Regions from separate parts of the Microbacterium sp. NC79 genome, predicted to be linked through region 2. Evidence: predicted binding sites of a transcription regulator. Region 2 holds the regulator's gene; the other holds the start of a gene.
The links. The regulator HrcA, encoded in region 2, represses chaperone genes, less so after heat shock. The targets are predictions, from matches to a motif close to TTNGCACTCGNNNNNNNCGAGTGCNAA.
Positions count from the first base shown of each region.

Region 1: groL (chaperonin GroEL) is a predicted target of HrcA. The motif match lies at 1,626-1,652, and genes of this name have one in related genera.

Region 1 is NZ_JAHQYI010000001.1:2,024,114-2,027,524, reverse strand. It holds gene KTJ77_RS09235 (DUF2332 domain-containing protein) at 1-703, shown strand, start outside; gene KTJ77_RS09230 (DUF3263 domain-containing protein) at 724-1,020, shown strand; gene KTJ77_RS09225 (LytR C-terminal domain-containing protein) at 998-1,549, shown strand; gene groL (chaperonin GroEL) at 1,692-3,308, shown strand.
Region 2 is NZ_JAHQYI010000001.1:1,601,485-1,604,895, forward strand. It holds gene KTJ77_RS07240 (16S rRNA (uracil(1498)-N(3))-methyltransferase) at 1-199, opposite strand, end outside; gene dnaJ (molecular chaperone DnaJ) at 199-1,302, opposite strand; gene hrcA (heat-inducible transcriptional repressor HrcA) at 1,338-2,366, opposite strand; gene KTJ77_RS07255 (ankyrin repeat domain-containing protein) at 2,443-2,850, opposite strand; gene hemW (radical SAM family heme chaperone HemW) at 2,852-3,411, opposite strand, start outside.

The DNA of each region.
Region 1 (3,411 bases), 420 kb from region 2:
CTGTGCCGCACTGATGCCTGCGCTTGCCGCCATCGATGGGCCCATCGCGCTGATCGAGATCGGTGCTTCGGCCGGGCTCTGCCTCTACCCCGATCGCTACACCTACTCCTATGTCACCGCGGCGGGCGAGGTGGCGCGGTGGGCTCCGGAACCAGCCGGTGCTGTCACGCTGCAATGCGCACTTCGTGGCCACGTGGTTCCACCGCTTCGAAGCCCGACCATTGTGTGGCGCGCAGGCGTCGACCTGAATCCGCTGGATGCACGCGATGACGCCGACCGAGCATGGTTGCGAGCACTGGTATGGCCGGGGGAGACCGGCCGCGAAGAGCGGATCGCGGCCGCGCTCGATATTGTGGCTGCCCAACCGCCGCTCATGGTGGCGGGAAACGCGGCTGACGTGCTGCCCGCTGTCGTCGCTCAGGCTCCCGCTGGGGCGCGCATCGTGATCACCACGCCTGGGGTGCTGCCGCACATTGCATGGGCTGAGCGGGAACGCCTGATCGCAGTCGTACGCGAACTGGCGGATGACTGGATCACGCTGGATGCGCCACGCGTGCACTCAGCATGGACGACGTCGACGGTGCGGGTGCCCGCTGATGGTTTCGCGCTGGCTCGCAACGGTGTGGTGCTCGCTGCGGCCGATCCGCTTGGCCGCTGGATCGACTGGTTCGACGACGAGAGTGCTGCGGGGGCAATGTCGTAGCCTCGGCCTACGCTCGAGCCATGAGCACTTCTCTGGCTGAGTCCGAGCACGACATGCTGCGGTTCGAGGCCGCTTGGCCGCAACACTCCGCTGCGAAAGAGCAGGCGATTGCCGAGCGCTGGGGCCTCACAGCGGTGCGGTATTACCAGGTGCTGGCGCGCGTAAGCCTGTCGCAGGCGGCGGTGGCGACCGACCCTTTCCTGGCTGCCCGCATCCGGCGGCAGCGGGCAGGCCGAGCGCCGTTGCTGGGAGAATCTGCCAAGGATTCCGGGTTGGGTTCGATAGCATCATCGGGTGCCTTCGAACTTCCCGCGTGATCGCTTCGATGATGTAGCCCGCGACAAGGGCCGCGTCGGAGCACACCGCGCTGAGTTACCGCGCGGGCGCGGCTGGGCCACATTTCTCTGGGCATCCGTCGCGGCCGTCGTCCTCTTCGTCGGCGGTGTTTTCGGAGCGCTTGTCGTGATGGGCAAGATTTCGTTTGGCGACGAGACGCCGCAAACGGGCATCACGCAGGCCCCGATCGAGGCCCGCATTGATACGAGCTACTCGATCCTGATTTTGAACGCGACACCGGACGCCGCGAAGACCGCTGAAGTCACCGCGATTCTGGTGGCGAATGGCTGGACGCAGGAGCAGATCTTCTCGATCGACTCGGACGATAAAGACTTCGCTCGCACTACGGTTTACTACCCACTCCCTGGAGATCAGAGCCCGGCTCTTGGTGTTGCCGGCCTCGTCGGCGATGCCCTCGTCGAACAAAGCGATGTCTACCAGGTGGGAGACGCGGCTGACGCTGCGCAGCTAACCATCGTGATCGGTGCCGATTTCACCCCTGCAGGCTGAGACGGTTCCGTTCTTTTGTCCGCCCAAGGCTGATCTTTCTGGCTTGCACTCGCATGGGGTGAGTGCCAGAATGGGTTTAGCACTCGGCATCACTGAGTGCTAAAAATTTGATTCGCCGACGTCCAGGAAGGACGAAAGACTCATGGCTAAAATCATCGCTTTCGATGAGGAGGCACGTCGTGGCCTCGAGCGCGGACTCAACATCCTGGCTGACGCCGTCAAGGTAACCCTTGGCCCGCGCGGTCGCAACGTTGTGCTCGAGAAGAAGTGGGGCGCTCCCACGATCACGAACGACGGTGTCTCGATCGCCAAGGAAATCGAGCTCGACGACCCGTACGAGAAGATCGGTGCAGAGCTCGTTAAGGAAGTTGCCAAGAAGACGGATGACGTCGCTGGTGACGGAACCACGACCGCTACGGTTCTGGCTCAGGCACTCGTGCGCGAAGGTCTGCGCAACGTCGCAGCCGGCGCTGACCCCATCTCGCTGAAGCGCGGTATCGAGAAGGCTGTTCAGGCCATCACCGCTCAGCTCCTCGAGAACGCTAAGGAAATCGAGTCGAAGGAAGAGATCGCGGCTACCGCATCGATCTCGGCCGCAGACCCGGCCATCGGTGCACTCATCGCCGAGGCCATCGACAAGGTGGGCAAGGAAGGTGTTGTCACCGTCGAGGAGTCGAACACGTTCGGCACCGAGCTGGAGCTCACCGAAGGTATGCGCTTCGACAAGGGCTACCTGAACCCCTACTTCGTCACCGACCCTGAGCGTCAGGAAGCGGTCTTCGAAGACCCGTACATCCTGATCGCTAACCAGAAGATCGGTAACATCAAGGACCTGCTGCCCATCGTTGACAAGGTCATCCAGGACGGCAAGGAACTCGTTATCATCGCTGAGGACGTCGAGGGCGAAGCACTCGCAACGCTCGTTCTCAACAAGATCCGTGGCATCTTCAAGTCGGCAGCTGTTAAGGCTCCCGGCTTCGGTGACCGCCGCAAGGCTCAGCTGCAGGACATCGCGATCCTGACCGGCGGCCAGGTCATCACCGAAGAGGTCGGCCTTAAGCTCGAGAACGCAACGCTTGACCTTCTGGGTCGTGCTCGCAAGGTCATCATCACCAAGGATGAGACGACCATCGTTGAGGGCGCTGGCGAGGCAGAGCTGATCGAGGGTCGCGTTACCCAGATCCGCCGCGAGATCGACAACACCGACAGCGACTACGACCGCGAGAAGCTGCAGGAGCGCCTGGCAAAGCTTGCCGGTGGCGTTGCAGTCATCAAGGCCGGAGCTGCAACCGAGGTTGAGCTCAAGGAGCGCAAGCACCGCATCGAAGACGCCGTGCGTAACGCAAAGGCTGCTGTCGAAGAGGGCATCGTCCCCGGTGGTGGCGTGGCTCTGCTGCAGGCAGCGTCGGCTCTTGACTCGCTTGAACTGACCGGTGACGAAGCAACGGGTGTTGCTATCGTTCGCGTGGCAATTGAAGCTCCGCTCAAGCAGATCGCACTCAACGCGGGTCTGGAGCCCGGCGTTGTTGCGCACAAGGTTGCTGAGCTGCCGAGCGGCCAGGGCCTGAACGCTGCAACCGGCGAGTACGGTGACATGTTCGCACAGGGCATCATCGACCCCGCCAAGGTGACGCGTTCGGCACTGCAGAACGCTGCATCGATCGCAGGTCTGTTCCTGACGACCGAGGTCGTCGTGGCTGACAAGCCGGAGAAGGCTGGCGCACCTGCTGGTGACCCGACCGGTGGCATGGACTTCTAAGTAGATCAGAGCTGGCGCCTCGACGAAAGTCGGGGCCCCAGCTCTTTTCCGTCACACTGCCCCTTCGTGCATGGTCTGCACAGAGGGGCAGTGTGCATAAGGC
Region 2 (3,411 bases):
CCAAGACGATGTCGACACGCTTCGCCGCCACCGCCGTCACGACACCCGTCACCCACGCCCCGAGACCATCACCGAGGGTGACGGTCTCCCCCACGCGCACGCGGCGTACCGCAGCGGCGTGGTGTGCTTCCGGACCGGTGAGCGCGACAGAATCCCCCACTAACTGGTCAGGGGAATCAACGATGAAATGCAGCGCCATTAGTGGGTACGAAATCGATCGCGCAGCTTCGCGAACAGCCCCTGCTGGTGCTGCGCAAGCGCTGGGGTCGGCGACTTCATCGATCCCTGCAACTGCTCAATGAGCGCACGCTGCTTGGCGTCGAGCTTGGTGGGCGTCACGACGTGAATGCCGACCCGGAGGTCACCGCGAGTGGAACCACGCAGCGGCGTTATGCCGCGGCCCTTGATGGTGAGTTCGTCGCCAGACTGCACGCCGGGACGAATCTCCAGGTCAACGGAACCATCGAGCGCGTCGATTGTCGCCGTGGTGCCGAGAATAGCGTCAGGCATCGCGACTTCGAGCAGCGCCACCAGGTCGTCGCCCTCGCGCGAGAACGCGGCGTTGGGCGACACCTTGATCTCCAGGTACAGGTCACCGTTGGGGCCACCGGCTGGGCCCACTTCACCTGAGCCCGGAAGCTGGAGTCGGAGACCGTCGTCGACGCCGGCAGGAATGTCGAGCGATACCGTGCGGCGCGAGCGCACCCGTCCTTGACCCGCACACGTGACGCACGGCGAAGGAATCGTGGTTCCGTATCCGCGGCACACGTTGCACGGTGCGTTGGTCAACATCGTGCCGAGCAGGCTCCGTACCTGCTGCTGGATGTGACCGGTACCGCCACAAATGTCACACGTCTGCTCCGAGGTTCCTGGCTGGCAGCACGATCCCTGGCAGGTCTCACACAACACGGCGGTGTCGACCTCAATGTCACGGTGCACGCCGAAGATGACGTCGCCGAGCTCGACCGTCACCTTGACGAGAGCATCCTGGCCGCGCTCACGACGCGAACGGGGGCGCGGGCCGCGGGATTGTCCGCCACCGAAGAACGTTTCAAAGATGTCGCCGAACCCACCAAAGCCGCCGCCGCCGAAGGCCGAGTCGCCGCCGTTGTCATAGCGCTGACGTTCCTCGGGGTTCGAGAGCACATCGTAGGCGTGCGTCACGAGCTTGAACTTCTCTTCCGCTTCTTCCCCCGGATTCACATCCGGGTGAAGCTGGCGAGCGAGCTTTCGGTACGCCTTCTTGATTTCTTCGGTCGTCGCATCACGCGAGACACCCAAAACTTCGTAGTGGTCTGCCACTTTAGCCTTTCTCGGGGCACACGCCCCTCATCACGTCAGCGACGTGTGTCATCCTCGTCCAGCAACCGGGTCAGGTACCGCGCGACAGCGCGCACGGCAGCGAGGTTGCTGGGATAGTCCATGCGGGTCGGGCCCATCAGCCCAATCCGCGCACGGGAGCCTGGTGCGTCATAGTCTCCCGTCACAAGGGATGCCTCGGAGAGACCAAACGCTGCGTTTTCTGAGCCGATCGAGGCCGCGAGGCCCTCACGGTCGGCCACCATTTCTTCCATCAGCCTGACGAGAGTCGCCTGCTCTTCGATTGCCTCGAGCAGGGGGTGAATGGAACCACGGAAGTCCAGTTCTCGACGAGCGAGGGTTGCTGCACCCGCCATCACGAGCTTGTCTTGGCGGAACTCGTCGAGTTCTTCTGCCACCGCATCGCTGATGGCATCAAACACCTCGTCGGTCTCGGAGGGGTCTGCGCGGTGAGCTTCGAGTCGGGCGCTCGCTGTTCGTACTTCGTTGCCTGTGACAAGACCGTTCATGCGTCCCTTGAGCGCTTGAGCGTCGTTTTCGGTGACCTCCTGCGGGAGGTGCACGATACGCTGCGACACGCGGCCGGTGTCAGTGACAACAATCACCAGGATGCGCGCAGGCGCGAGCAGAACCAGTTCAATGTGGGTCACCGTGGCGCGGGCAAAAGACGGATATTGCACGAGAGCGACTTGCCCGGTGAGTTGCGTGAGGCAACGCACCGTGCGCGACAGCAAATCGTCGAGGTCGGCAGGGTCATCAAGAAATGTCGAGATCGCCGTGCGTTGGGCGGTGCTGAGGGGGCGCAGTCCCGCCAGGTGATCGACAAATACCCGGTACCCCTTGTCGGTCGGAACACGACCGCTGGAGGTGTGCGGCGCGACAATGAGGTCTTCATCCTCAAGGAGCGCCATGTCGTTACGAATTGTCGCAGCAGAAACGCCAAAAGCGTGCCGGTCAACAATCGACTTGGAACCGACGGGTTCGCGAGTGCCGACGTAGTCCTGCACGATCGCGCGGAGAACCTGGAGTCCTCGTTCGGATACCACGGCCTCTCCTCTCGCTGGCACTCAGTACGTTCGAGTGCCAATTCTACCGCTTCTGAGTGGGAGCAAGACGAACGTGTCAGCGTGCCGCGTGCTTGACCAGCAACGCCGTCATGTCGGTGAGCTGAAATTGGTCGGCAATCGCGAGGGCCGAGCGAAATCCGAGATCGGGGTCGGCTCCGGCATCCAGCAGCATCTGCAAGATCGCGGCATCATTGCGGAACACGGCGCAGGAGATCGCAGTCTGCCCCATCGTGTTCTCAATGTTGAGATCAGCACCGAGCGCAATGAGGGCCGCGACCGCGTCCGCCTGTTGCGCGTAGGCAGCAACGATGAGCATCGTGTCGCTACGGGCGTTTCTGGTATCGACGGGCACGCCAGCGCGCACCATTTCCGTCAGTTCAGATACCCGACCTTCACGAGCCAACGCAAAGGTTCCGTCAACCACTTCCGTGCTGAGACCAGCGCCAGGATTCTCGGTCGCCATATCAATCCTCCGTCAGGGCGCGAACGACAGCATCAGCAAGCAGGCGACCTCGCAGCGTCAACACGAGGCGCCCCCGCAGCGCGGCACCGGGCTCAACGAGTTCATCGGCGATCAGGCCAGCAACCGCTGAACGACGCGAGGCCGGAATCTGGTCGATTGCCAAGCCTTCACGAATGCGCGATTGCAGGAGGACCCGTTCCAAGACGGCGGCCGAACCCTCAATCGTTTCGCGCGCGTACGCAGGGCTGTGGCCGGCGGCAAGACGCTGGGCGTACGCGGCAGGATGTTTCACATTCCACCAGCGAGTGCCATCAACGTGCGAGTGGGCTCCTGGTCCGTAGCCCCACCAGTCGGTACCACGCCAGTAGGCGAGGTTATGCCGCGAGCGGTGGCTCTCTCCGCGCGAAAAGTTACTGACCTCGTACCAGTCGAAGCCGGCGCCCCTGAGCTCCTCGTCAACGAACTCGTACATGTCGGCCTGCAGGTCATCGTCAGGGGCCGGAACCACGCCTGAGCGAATCTGGCGCGCCAGTTTCGTGCCGTCCTCGATGATGAGCGCGT